4 regions of the Nitratireductor kimnyeongensis genome follow, and region 2 is predicted to be linked to each of the others. Evidence: predicted binding sites of a transcription regulator. Region 2 holds the regulator's gene; each other region holds the start of a gene.
What was found. Region 2 encodes PhoB, which activates phosphate uptake and scavenging genes when phosphate is short. Its sites were predicted from a motif close to TGTCATNNANCTGTCAT; they were not measured.
Positions count from the first base shown of each region.

Region 1: the regulator PhoB is predicted to act here: its motif matches at 1,568-1,584, upstream of KW403_RS06990 (esterase-like activity of phytase family protein).
Region 3: the regulator PhoB is predicted to act here: its motif matches at 1,341-1,357, upstream of olsB (l-ornithine N(alpha)-acyltransferase).
Region 4: the regulator PhoB is predicted to act here: its motif matches at 1,215-1,231, upstream of KW403_RS01075 (bifunctional 2',3'-cyclic-nucleotide 2'-phosphodiesterase/3'-nucleotidase).

Region 1 is NZ_CP078143.1:1,482,865-1,486,071, forward strand. It holds gene KW403_RS06980 (helix-turn-helix transcriptional regulator) at 1-668, shown strand, start outside; gene KW403_RS06985 (DUF1013 domain-containing protein) at 715-1,428, opposite strand; gene KW403_RS06990 (esterase-like activity of phytase family protein) at 1,657-3,207, shown strand, end outside.
Region 2 is NZ_CP078143.1:1,322,713-1,325,919, reverse strand. It holds gene pstB (phosphate ABC transporter ATP-binding protein PstB) at 1-433, shown strand, start outside; gene phoU (phosphate signaling complex protein PhoU) at 456-1,166, shown strand; gene phoB (phosphate regulon transcriptional regulator PhoB) at 1,204-1,890, shown strand; gene KW403_RS06250 (hypothetical protein) at 1,951-2,277, opposite strand; gene KW403_RS06245 (DUF1328 domain-containing protein) at 2,367-2,534, opposite strand; gene KW403_RS06240 (response regulator) at 2,661-3,207, opposite strand, start outside.
Region 3 is NZ_CP078143.1:2,198,465-2,201,671, reverse strand. It holds gene KW403_RS10525 (DUF3037 domain-containing protein) at 1-376, shown strand, start outside; gene olsB (l-ornithine N(alpha)-acyltransferase) at 418-1,293, opposite strand; gene KW403_RS10515 (PAS domain-containing hybrid sensor histidine kinase/response regulator) at 1,758-3,207, opposite strand, start outside.
Region 4 is NZ_CP078143.1:232,462-235,668, reverse strand. It holds gene KW403_RS01085 (Lrp/AsnC family transcriptional regulator) at 1-441, shown strand, start outside; gene KW403_RS01080 (5-formyltetrahydrofolate cyclo-ligase) at 453-1,103, opposite strand; gene KW403_RS01075 (bifunctional 2',3'-cyclic-nucleotide 2'-phosphodiesterase/3'-nucleotidase) at 1,317-3,207, shown strand, end outside.

The sequences.
Region 1 (3,207 bases), 160 kb from region 2:
GGGGCGGGCGCCTGGTTACGGCGCGACTTTTGAGCGAACGCCTCGAGGTTTCCGAGCGAACGATCTATCGCGATATTGCCGATCTTCAGTCCACCGGAGTACCAATCGACGGTGAGGCTGGCGTCGGATATTTGATGCGGGAGGGCTTCGAACTCCCGCCCCTTATGTTCACGCGAAACGAGATCGTGGCCCTGGTGGCGGGCGCTCGTATGGTTCGCGCCTTTGGCGGCGCGGCCATGGCCCGTGCGGCGGAAGAGGCGCTGGTGAAGATAGGAACCGTCCTGCCGGAGCCGGAACGCGACCGCATTTCACGCACCGAGATCCATACCCCGCGCTGGGTGGTGAGCGATATCGAGCGCGAGGCCATCGACACGCTGGAACGCTCAGTGGATACACGGGACGTGCTGTCCATAGACTACCGGGACGAAGCCGGGCGCACCTCGAAGCGCGACGTTCGTCCACTTGGTCTTTGGTTCTGGGGAAAAGTGTGGACGCTGGTAGCGTGGTGTGAGTTACGCGGAGATTTTCGCACGTTCCGCATCGACCGGATAGCCGCCATGACTCTTGCCGGGCGAACGTTCCGCCCCGAGCGCGGCAAGCAGCTGGCGGACTTCTACAGGCGGATGGAAATGCACGAGGCCATGATGGGCAGGGCCTGCGCCAGCTGAGGCGATACTCCCCGGCCGGCGGCCGGGGAGTATCTCAGTCGTCAGATCAGGACCGCTCGTCCTCATCTTCTTCGTCCGGATCGCTGGACTTCAGCGATGACAACTTGGCAAAGACTGCGTCCGCGTCCAGTTCCTGCTCATCGGAAGATGCGTCGGAGACGGCCTGCCCACCGAGAGGCAGATCTTCGGTCTCTGAAGCCGGGAGCAGGGTTTCACCGGTGCTCTCCTGCGGCGGGAGGTATTTTGCCGCGCGCTGCACTTCCAGATCGAGATCAATCTGAGAGCAAAGCCCAAGCGTAACCGGATCCATGGGAACAAGGTTCGCCGAGTTCCAGTGCGTGCGCTCACGGATAGCTTCGATGGTCGATTTTGTGGTGCCCACAAGACGCGAAATCTGCGCATCCTTGAGTTCAGGATGATTGCGCACCAGCCAGAGAATGGCATTCGGGCGATCCTGACGCTTGGAGAGCGGCGTGTAACGCGGCCCCTTACGCTTGGCCTCCGGCACGCGAACCTTCGGCTCCGAAAGACGCAGTTTGTGGTTCGGATTTTCCTCCCCGAGAGCGATCTCCTCGCGGGTAAGCTGTCCGGTCATCACCGGGTCCATACCCTTGATGCCCTGCGCAGCGTCACCATCAGCGATGGCACCTACTTCGAGAGGGTGCAGTTTGCAGAATTCGGCGATCTGATCAAAGCTCAGCGCCGTATTGTCGACCAGCCAAACGGCGGTGGCCTTGGGCATGAGAAGCGTGTTGGCCATGTTTCAAGAATCCTCTTCCTTCGCCCGCGTCCCTGGCGCGGGCGGTGGTCATAACCACCGATGTTGGGAAATATCGTCCGCGTTATAAACTGAAACACAAGGCGGACGCAACAAATTGCGCGTTCCCTCAATTGGGGAGTGTCACCGAACCGTCATTGATGTGTCATCGGGTTGAAATCATCCCTCTCGATTGTGCCGCTCCTATGGGTCTTGAGGGAGTTTTCAGACATGGGACGCAAAGCAATCATTCTAGGCCTGCTGGCAAGCACGGCAGCCGTTTTTCCTGCGCATGCCGATATGGCATTCAACCGTATCGCGACGTTTCCGGTGGCAGAAAACCTGCCGGCCGAGACGGACGCGGCCACCGAAACCTCTTCGGAGATCATCGCGCGCAGCGCTGACGGCAACACTTTGATCTACTCCGACAGCCCGCTGGGTGGCGTGGGGTTCGTCGACATCAGCGATGCCAACGCGCCGAAGGCCGGCGGCGTGCTCAAATTGGAGGGTGAGCCGACCTCTGTGGGTGTGGCTGGCCAGAAAGCCATCGCGGCCGTGAACACATCCGAGAGCTACACCAGCCCTTCGGGGAACCTCGTCGTGATCGACATGGCCACGAAAACCGCCGAAGAGTCCTGCGAACTGGGTGGCCAACCGGATTCTGTCGCCGTCAGCAATGATGGCCGCTTCCTTGCCGTCGCCATCGAGAACGAGCGCGACGAGGACCTTAACGACGGTGTAATTCCACAGATGCCCGCCGGGGACCTCAAGATCTTCAATCTCACCGACGGCGCGCCGGACTGCGGCAGCATGAAGACCGTTTCCCTGAGCGGCCTTGCAGAGATTGCACCAGAAGACCCGGAGCCTGAATTCGTCGATTTCAATGAAAACGGCGACATCGTTGTGACACTACAGGAAAACAACCATATCGCTGTGGTTTCAGCTGAAAGCGGCGAAGTGACAAGCCATTTCTCCGCTGGCCAGATCAACCTTGAGAACATCGACACGCTGGACAATGGCGCGATCGATTTCAATCAGACAGCCAATGCGCTGAAGCGCGAACCCGATGCCGTAAAATGGCTGGACGATGATCGCTTCGTGACTGCCAACGAAGGCGATTACGAGGGCGGATCGCGCAGCTTCACCATTTTCAGCAAGTCGGGTGAGGTTCTGTTCGACAGCGGCAAAGACCTCGAGTTTCGCGCCGCCGCTGTCGGCCACTATCCCGACAAACGCTCCGACGCCAAGGGAACGGAACCCGAAGGTCTTGAAGTCGCGAGCTTTGGCGATCAGCGGTATATTTTCGTGGCGCTTGAGCGCGCTTCGCTCGTCGTGGTCTACCGCGACACCGGCGCCGAACCGGAATTCGTCCAGGTCCTCCCCTCCGGCATCGGTCCGGAAGGCCTCGTGGCAATACCCGAACGTAACCTGCTCGTTACCGCAAACGAGACCGATCTGGTGGAAGACGGTGCGGCCCGCTCCCACGTGATGGTCTACGAACTGACCGAAGGAACGCCTGTCTATCCGACCATCGAATCGGCGCGTGACGACAACGGCGCTCCGCTTGCCTGGGGTGCCCTCTCCGGCCTCGTGGCAGATCGTGAAAAGCCGGGTACGCTTTACGCCGTGTCCGATTCCTTCTACGGCAATCAGCCCAGCATCTTCACCATCGACGCGAACGAGAAGCCGGCCCGCATCACCGCCAAGGCCATCGTCACGCGTGACGGCATGGCGGCCCAGAAGCTCGACCTCGAGGGTATCGCCAATGACGGTGAAGGTGGT
Region 2 (3,207 bases):
GCGCATTCATGGCCTTGTTTCCTCCAAGAGCGCGTTGGATGAGGTGGTCGAGTCCAGCCTGCAGAAAGCCGGTCTCTTCAACGAGGTGAAAGACCGTTTGCATGAGGCTGGAACGGGTCTCTCCGGTGGCCAGCAGCAGCGCTTATGCATTGCGCGCGCCATCGCGGTGTCGCCCGAGGTTATCTTGATGGACGAGCCCTGCTCGGCTCTCGATCCCATTGCCACTGCCAAGGTCGAGGAACTGATCGACGAGTTGCGCGAGAACTACACTATTGTCATCGTGACGCACTCCATGCAGCAGGCGGCGCGCGTTTCGCAGCGCACGGCCATGTTCCATCTGGGCAACCTTGTCGAGGAAGGTCCGACGGACAAGATGTTCACCAATCCGGATGACAAGCGCACCCAGGATTACATCACCGGTCGCTTCGGTTGACGCACAGATAAGGAACCAGATCATGGGTGAGCACACAGTCAGCTCCTTCGATGAGGAACTCGGTGAGATCGACCGCCTCATTCGCGATATGGGCGATCTCTCCGGTGCGATGACCCGCGCCTCCACCAATGCCCTTCTTCATTCCGATACCGCACTTGCGCAGCGCGTCATCTCCGATGACACGATCATGGATGCCAAGCAGCGTGATCTCGACGAGCGTGCCATCACGCTGATCGCCAAGCGCCAGCCAATGGCACAGGATCTGCGCAGCGTTGTCGGCGCCATACGCATGGCCGCGGATCTGGAACGTATCGGTGATCTTGCGAAGAACATCGCCAAGCGCGTCAGTGCCGTGGGTCAGAGCGCCACGCCGCGCACGCTTGCTCATTCAATCGATGCGATGGCAGGTCTGGTGCTGCGACAGGTCGATGCTGTGGTCGAACACTACGTCAAGCGCGACGCCAAGGCGCTGATCCAGTTGCGTGACGACGATGAGAAAATCGACATTCAGTACACGTCGGTGTTCCGCGAATTGTTGACCTATATGATGGAAGATCCGCGGAATATCACGTCCTGTACGCATCTTCTCTTCTGCGCGAAGAATCTGGAGCGCATTGGCGATCACGTAACGAATATCGCTGAGAATGCCTATTATGTGGTGACGGGGGAACAGCTTCCGGTCCAGCGGCCGAAGCTAGACGAAACACAGATGACGGTCGATGCGGATGCCTAGACGGCCGTAGCAATGCTTTAGGAGAATGCCTTCCATGATTGCCCCCAAGGTCATGGTCGTTGAAGACGACGAACCGCTTTGCGTCTTGCTGAAATACAATCTGGAGGCCGAGGGTTATCAGGTCGAGATGATTTCGCGCGGCGACGAAGCCGAGGTGCGCCTGCAGGAGAATGTACCCGATCTGCTCGTGCTGGACTGGATGGTTCCGGCTGTATCAGGCATCGAACTGTGCCGCCGGCTGCGCATGCGCCCTGAAACCGAGCGTCTGCCGATCATCATGCTCACCGCTCGCGGAGAGGAGAGCGACCGCGTTCGCGGGCTATCCACTGGCGCCGACGATTATCTGGTGAAGCCGTTCTCGACCCCGGAGTTCGTTGCGCGTGTGCGGGCGCTTCTGCGCAGAGCCAAGCCTGAGGTGCTTTCAACGGTGCTCTCTGTGGGTGATATCGTGCTCGACCGGGAATCGCATCGCGTCTACCGGCGCAAGAATGAGATCCGGCTCGGGCCGACCGAGTTTCGCCTGCTGGAATTCATGATGCAGCATCCCGGACGGGTATTTTCGCGCAGCCAGCTGCTCGACAATGTCTGGGGTGAGACGATTTATATCGACGAACGCACCGTCGATGTCCATGTGGGCCGATTGCGCAAAGCCGTGAACCAGGGCCGGCTTCCCGATGTGATCCGGACCATTCGCGGCGCAGGTTACGCCATACGAGAAGCCTGAGGCAGGCTGACATGGAAAACCCCGGCAAATTGCCGGGGTTTCGTTGAAGTTGCAGTCTGATCACTCGGTGAAGATATTCTTCTGACGCGCATGCCCGTTGTGAGCGACAGCGAAGCTGGTAACCGGCTCCAGTGAGGCCGTGAGCTGTCCATCTTTGGTGATGTCCCATTCCAGCACTGCGTCATCATAGACGAGTGCAGGATCCACAAAGACGCACGTTGCAATCACCCGCGGCGCTTCACCTTCAAGCTCACGCAGGGAAACCGGCTTCTCGGCCTCGCACTCCTCGAAGGTTTCATAGATCGGAGCAGGGGCGGGAAGTTCGCGGCATTCAGCCATGTTGCCGGAACAACCGACAACCAGAAGAAGCCCAGCGATGTGTTCCATGGCGTTCTCCTTTCACTGTTTTCCTGATGCGGAAGCCATGGAAGGTCCGCATCGTTGGTGCCGCGTATGTTTACGTTTTCTGTACTCGTTTAACGGCGGCCTCTCAGCAGTCCCATGATCAGGGAAATCGCGAGAAGGGCCAGAAAGATGTAGAACAGGATTTGCGCGATACCTGCTGAAGCGCCTGCAATACCGCCAAAACCAAGGGCGCCGGCGACAAGAGCGACGACGAGAAATATAAGGGCCCAGTAAAGCATTCTGTCTCTCCGTTTAGTTATGCGATTTAAACGTTATCCGCGAAGATTGGTTCCCGGAGAAAGAAGTCCGGCAAACAAAAAGGCCGCCAGAAGGCGGCCTTTTTCATCAGAAAAGCGCTGTGCTGCTCAGGCAGCCGCACGAGCCTGGTGGTCGAAGAAAAGCGCTTGGCTGATGAGTGCCTTGACCATTTCCGGACTGAAAGGCTTCGTGACGAGGAAGGTTGGTTCAGGGCGCTCGCCTGTCAGAAGTCGCTCCGGGAAAGCCGTGATGAAGATTACAGGGACCGTCGCTCCTTCAAGAATCTCATTCACGGCGTCGAGGCCCGAACTCCCGTCGGCAAGCTGAATGTCTGCCAGCACCATTTTCGGCTGCGTTTTAGCAAACATCTCGACCGCTTGCTTGTGCGTTCGGGCGTTGCCGACGACACGATGACCAAGGCTTTCGACCATTTCCTCGATATCCATCGCGATCAACGGCTCATCTTCGATAATCAGGATGTCGGTGGCCACCTGGCGGGAAATTTCCTCGCTGGCCTCATGCAGCATCGCATTGATGCCCTTCATGTCGGTTTCCAGAATTTCCGCCGCTTCTTCCGGGCGGAAGTTCTCGACGGCTACCAAAAGGAAAGCCTGCCGTGGGCGGGGTGCGAGTGACGACAGATTGCTGGAAGCG
Region 3 (3,207 bases), 880 kb from region 2:
ATTGGAACGAAAGATCGAAGGTATATTTAAGAAAAAGGTTATTCGATCACCACGAAACGAAGTTGAATTCGAACACGCTTGGAAGAATGGGAAATGGCATTGCATACAACCACTTTCTTTCGACTTGACCACGGAAGAGGGAGTTCAGGACAAAGCCGCCCGTTGGGTTGGCACCTTAGTTGGCCTCTCAAAAGGAACAGAAAACTTCAAGACGTACTTTCTCGTTGGGGAGCCCACTGACAAAAAAATGTTACCAGCTTACAAACGAGCACTGGAATTTCTGCACGACGCCCCGCTTGATCCAGAGATTATTCCTGAGAGCGAGATGGACAACCTTGCAGATCGCTTGGCTGACAAGATCCACGCTAGTCACTGACTAGCGTGGCATTCAACATTAGTGGCCTCCCGGCAGCCCCCTCAAGCCGCAAAACGCTGCGCTTCGGCCCCGTAATAATTAATATACCGGTCCGAGATCGCCTCCACCGGCAGGACCACGAACACATCCGTGGTGCCGAAATCATGGTCGATCACGCAGCCATCGCCAAAGCGTGCGCCGAGGCGCAGATAGCCTTTGACGAGGGGTGGCATGGCGGCAAGCGCCGAGCGGGTCTGGATCGCTTCCTTCGGCATCAGGTCGAGCGGGGCGTAGCGGCTGGCGACGGCGCGCACATGCCATTCGGCCTCCACCTGGCAAAAATGCCCGAGGAAGGAGAGCGCCTCCGCATGGGCCGCCGGCACGACGCCGGGGAAGGAGGCGCAGCCCATCATCACGTCGATGCGCTTCTTGCGACAATAGGCCCAGATGCCCTGCCACAGAAGCTCGATCGTGCGCTTGGTGCGGTAGGGCGGCAGAACGCAGGAGCGGCCAAGCTCCAGAAAGCGGCGGCCCTGATGGCGGGCCATCAGCGTTTCGATGGCGAATTCGTCTGCGGAGTAGAATTTTCCGGCCCGGCGCGCGCCCTCCGGCGTCAGAAGCCGGTAGGTGCCGACGATGCGGTCCACATCCTCGCCCGGCAGCGCGGTGTCGAACACCAGAAGATGGTCGCACACGGCATCGAATGCATCCGCATCGCGGTCGGCACTCAGCGCGCCGAGCGGCGCTTTCGCGCCCATCTCATTGTAGAAAACCCGGTAGCGAATGCTCTGGGCCGCGGCAATCTCCTCCTCGCTGCGCGCAAGGCGCACTTCGAGCGCGCCGATGCGGCCCAGAAGCGCGTCCTCGGCATCGCCGGGGAGCGGCGGCCTTGCGGCCTTGTCATCGAGAGGCGTCCGGTTCAGCGTGATGCCCTGCATAGCTGTTGCTCCTCCGCTTGGCGTTGAAGCTGAAATAATGATCGCTTGCGACAGAACTATGACACTACCGTCACGGGAGGTTAGCAGCAAGCGGGTGTTGGGGCCGGGCACCGTCCCCGCTCCGCCGGCAGCGCCTTCTGCGGAACCCGGCTCTGCTTCTCAATGGGTCCCGGGTCAGGCCGGGATGAAGCGGTGCTTGGAGGGGAAGCCACACACACCCCTCATCCTGAGCGTCCTGAGCTTGCCGAAGGGCGAAGGGAGAGGGCGGCATGTAGTGCAGCGGCGGAGAGCGTGGGGCATGCCTTCACCCCCGCCCTTCGACAAGCTCAGGATGAGGGTGAAGGCACGGCGATGCCGCGACTGTGGAAAAACACCAGCGCCTGCGCCCCCTTCTCCCCGCGAGCGGGGGCGGAAGAAGAAGGCCGTCACAGCGGGCGCCGAGCCGGTCTGTCCCCACCCTGTTTTCAGGCCGTGACCTGCAGCTCCAGCGCGGCCAGAAGTTCGTCCGGGTCGAGCGGCTTGGTGACAAAGCCATTGGCGCCATGGGCAAGCACGCCGCTGCGCGTCTCCTCCTGCCCGTCGGCGGTGAGAACGAGGATGGGCAGTGGCGCCAGCCCGGTTTCCTCCTCGTGCCGGCGGATGGCGTTGATGGCGTCGAGCCCGTCCATCACCGGCATGTGCAGGTCCATCAGCACCGCATCAAAGCGTGTGCCCGGCGCGCTCACCGCCTCCACCGCCTCGCGCCCGTTGGAAACGAGCGTGACCCGATGCCCCGCGCGAGACAGTGTAGCGCGCGCCAGCATGGCGTTGATCTCGTTGTCCTCGGCGACCAGAATATTGAGCCCGCCCGCGCGCCGGCCCATGGTCCCGGCATCATGTGTGCGATCATGCGTTTCCGCAGCCGGCCAGGTGGCCTCGCTCTTGCTGCCCAAAAGCTGGCGCAGCAGCGTCCTGCCCCGCACGGGCCGGGCGAGAAACGCGCCATAGCCGCTGGCGCGAAACGCGGGAAGCCGCCCGCGCTCCGATGGCGTGATCAGCGTCAGCGCGCGGTCTCCGCCCACGCCAAGCGCGTGCAGACGGGTGATCAGCGCGCCATCGTCGCTTTCAAGCGAGGCGTCGACCAGCACCGTGTTGAACGGCCGGCCGCTCTCTTCGGCGAGCCGTGCCGCATCCTCCGCAGTGGCGGCGATCGCCGCGCGCCCGCCATGGACACGCATAGTCATGGCGATGGTTTCGGCCTCCTGCACGAAGGGCGAGAGAATGACGGCGTTGACCTCTTCGAGCACCGGCTCGACACGCCCCGCCTCGTCCGCCTCCGCGCCCAGCGGCAGGAGCACGGCAAATTCCGAGCCCTCGCCCGGCGTGCTCGCCACGCTGATTGCGCCATTCATCGCGTCGACAATGCGCTTGGTGATGGCAAGGCCGAGCCCCGCGCCGCCATGGCGGCGGGTGGAGCTGCCGTCCACCTGTTCGAAATCCTTGAAAATGCGGTTGATGTCGTCCTTTTCGAGCCCGGGGCCGGAATCGGAAACGGCAATCCGCAGCGCCGGCGCGCCATTCTTCTCCGCCCGCGAGACAGCGACCGTCACCCCTCCCTCATCGGTGAATTTCAGCGCATTGCCGAGGAGGTTGATCAGCACCTGGCGCAGCCGACCCGGATCCGCCGTGATGGTTTCGGGCACATCCGGCGCGATGTAGCAGCCAAGGCCGACGTTCTTTGTGAAAGCGCGCGCGGCCAGAAGCTCGACCACGTTTTCCACGAGCTCGTTCAGCGGAAGCGCCTGGGGCTCCAGTTCCAGCCGCCCCGCCTCGATCTTGGAATAGTCGAGCAGGTCCTCGATCAGCGCCACAAGCGCGGCGGCCGAAGTGGAAACCGCGCCCACATAGGTGCGCTGCTCGGGCGTCAGTTCCGTG
Region 4 (3,207 bases), 1.1 Mb from region 2:
GAAGTTCTACAGAAGGATGGGCGAATTTCCAATTCCGCGCTGGCGGAGAAAGTGGGACTGTCCCAGTCGGCCTGCTCACGCCGCCTCGATAATCTCGAAAAAAGCGGCGTTATCAAGGGATATCATGCCCGGCTTTCAAATGCAGCCCTCGGGCACGGTGTTACAGTCATTGTTCATATCTCGCTTTCGGGGCAGTTTGAACGCACGCTCAGCGAGTTTGAAGCGGCAGTGCAGCGCTGTCCGAATGTGGTGTCCTGCCATCTCATGTCTGGCGAATATGACTACATACTGCGCATCGCGGCGCGTGACCTTCAGGATTACGAGCGGGTTCACAAGGAGTGGCTGACAGGCATGCCCCATGTGATCAAGATCAATTCCGCTTTTGCGCTGCGCGAGGTGGTGGACCGGACCGGTATGGGATTGAAGCCGCAGATGGCGTGACGGTGGGGCAATCAGCCGGCAACAACAATGTGGTTCATGGGAATGTCGTGGGGCTGCGGGTAGATCGTCGGCACTTCCGCGAAGGTGTAGCCGATGCCGATGAGCAGCGGCCGTTTCGGGAGGACGGCGATGGTCCGGTCATAAAATCCACCGCCATAGCCCAGCCGGTAGTTGGCCGCATCGAAACCCACCAGCGGAGAGACGATGATATCGGGCATGATTTCCTTGTCGACTGCAGGAACGGGAATGTTCCAGACCCCGCGTTCAAGTCTGTCTCCCGGGCGATAGGGGCGGAAGGTGAGGGGCGCGGCTTTCTGAACGACGACCGGAAGGGCTGGCACAGCACCGCGATCATGCAGAGACGCGAGCCAGGGGCGCAGGTCCGGTTCACCGCGAAACGGCCAGTAGAGGCCAACCACGCGGCCTGAAGGATCGCCGATGAGCCTTTCAAGCTTCTGCGCGATCTCTTCGGCAAGGCGTGTACGTTCGGCGGCCGGGATTGCCAGGCGCTCGGCGATCAGGTGCTCGCGCGTGGCCTTGCGCCAGCGGCGAACTTCCGGCCAAGCATCTTCCTGTGACGTATCGGCCCCACCGGCAAGTTCGTGCATGAAACACGGTGGCGAGGCATAGGTCTTTCTGCGGTTGTCTGCTTCATCGCTCATTGCATCTCTCCCCCGTGACCGCGCGGCACCGCTGCAAAGAGGCTGCGGGAAACGCTGCCAGAATGCTGTTCAGAACACGACAGGAGGCCTTCATCGAGCGGTCCTGACCCGTGTCACGCCGGTGTCATGAGATTTTGCTGGAAGTCTCAACGCGACGGCGCAATCATGCTCCTTCGCCGGTTCTTTTTCAAAGGCCAAGGAGAGACGATCATGATGTCCGCAAACGCTTCCATGTCCCGCCGTTCGTTCTTAGCTGGGTCGGTTGCTGCAGGTTCTCTGGTGCTGATGCACCCATTTTCAGCCAGAGCTTCGGCCAACCAGGCGCATCTGCGCATCATGGAGACCACCGATCTGCATGTGCATGTCTTTCCCTACGATTACTACGCTGACAAGCCCAATGACACGATGGGGCTCGCCCGCACCGCATCGATCATCGATGCGATCCGCGCCGAGGCGACAAACTCGATCCTCGTCGACAATGGCGATTTCCTGCAGGGCAACCCGATGGGGGATTATATCGCCTATGAGCGGGGCATGCGCGAGGGGGACATTCACCCGGTGATCAAAGGCATGAACACGCTGGGCTATGATTGCTCGACGTTGGGCAATCATGAATTCAATTATGGGCTCGATTTCATGTTCAAGGTGCTTGCGGGCGCCAATTTTCCCTTTGTCTGTGCCAACCTGACCAAAGGGCAGCTTGCCGCAAACGGACGCGACGATGAGCTGTTCCTGAAACCCTATGTGATCCTGGACAGGATGGTGAAGGACGGCAGCGGGACGGAACATCCCATCCGTGTGGGACTGATCGGCTTTGTGCCGCCGCAGATCATGAACTGGGATTCCAAACATCTGACCGGCAAGGCGATGACGCGCGACATCGTTCGCGCGGCGGAGGCCTGGGTGCCGCAGATGCGCGAGGAGGGCGCCGACATCGTGGTGGGGCTGTCTCATTCCGGTATCGGCCCGGCACAATATGAGGAAAACCTCGAAAATGCGTCTTTGTTGCTTGCGGGCGTTGAGGGCATCGACGCTATCGTAACCGGTCACAGCCATCTCGACTTTCCCGGTCCGAAGTTCGAGGGCGTCGAAGGCGCGGACAATACGAAGGGCACGATTGCGGGCAAACCGGCCGTAATGGGCGGTTTCTGGGGCTCGCATCTGGGTCTTATCGACCTGCTTCTTGAACGAGACGGGCAGAGCTGGGTGGTGGTGAATGCGGCATCCGAGGCGCGTCCGATTTTCAAGCGTGTGGAACGTCAGACCGAGCCGCTTGTCGAGAGCAAGGCCGAGGTCGAGGAGGCGGTGCGCGAAGACCATGAGGCGACCCTGAAATATGTGCGCACGGCTGTGGGCAAGACGTCTGCGCCGCTGCATTCCTATTTCGCGCTGGTGGCCGACGATCCCTCCGTGCAGATCGTGAGCCAGGCGCAAACCTGGTATATCACCGACATGCTGAAGGACGGCGAGTACAAGGATCTGCCGGTCCTTTCGGCGGCAGCGCCCTTCAAGGCGGGCGGTCGCGGCGGCCCCGACTATTATACGGACGCGCCGGCCGGCGATGTGGCCATCAAGAATGTGGCCGATCTCTATCTGTATCCAAACACGGTTCAGGCCGTTCTCGTGACGGGCGCGGATGTGAAGGAATGGCTGGAGATGTCCGCCGGAATTTTTAACCAGGTGGAACCGGGCAAGGCGGACCAGCCGCTGCTCGACCCGTCCTTCCCCTCCTATAACTTTGATGTGATCGACGGTGTGACGTATCGGATCGACCTGTCGCAGCCGCCCAAATATTCATCCAAGGGCGAGCTTCTCAACGCGGAGGCAAGCCGTATCGTCGACTTGCAATTCAATGGCCTGCCCATTGAGCCGGCTCAGAAATTCATCGTCGCGACGAACAATTACCGCGGTGGGGGCGGTGGAAACTTCCCCGGCATCGGCCCGGACAAGGTGATCTTTGCTGCGCCAGATACGAACCGTGACGTGATCGTGCGCTATATCGTCGAACAGGGAACGATCAATCCGACGGCCGATGCCAACTGGGCGTTCAAACCATTGCCGGACACATCGGTCCTGTTCGAAACGGGACCGAAAGGCGCGGAAT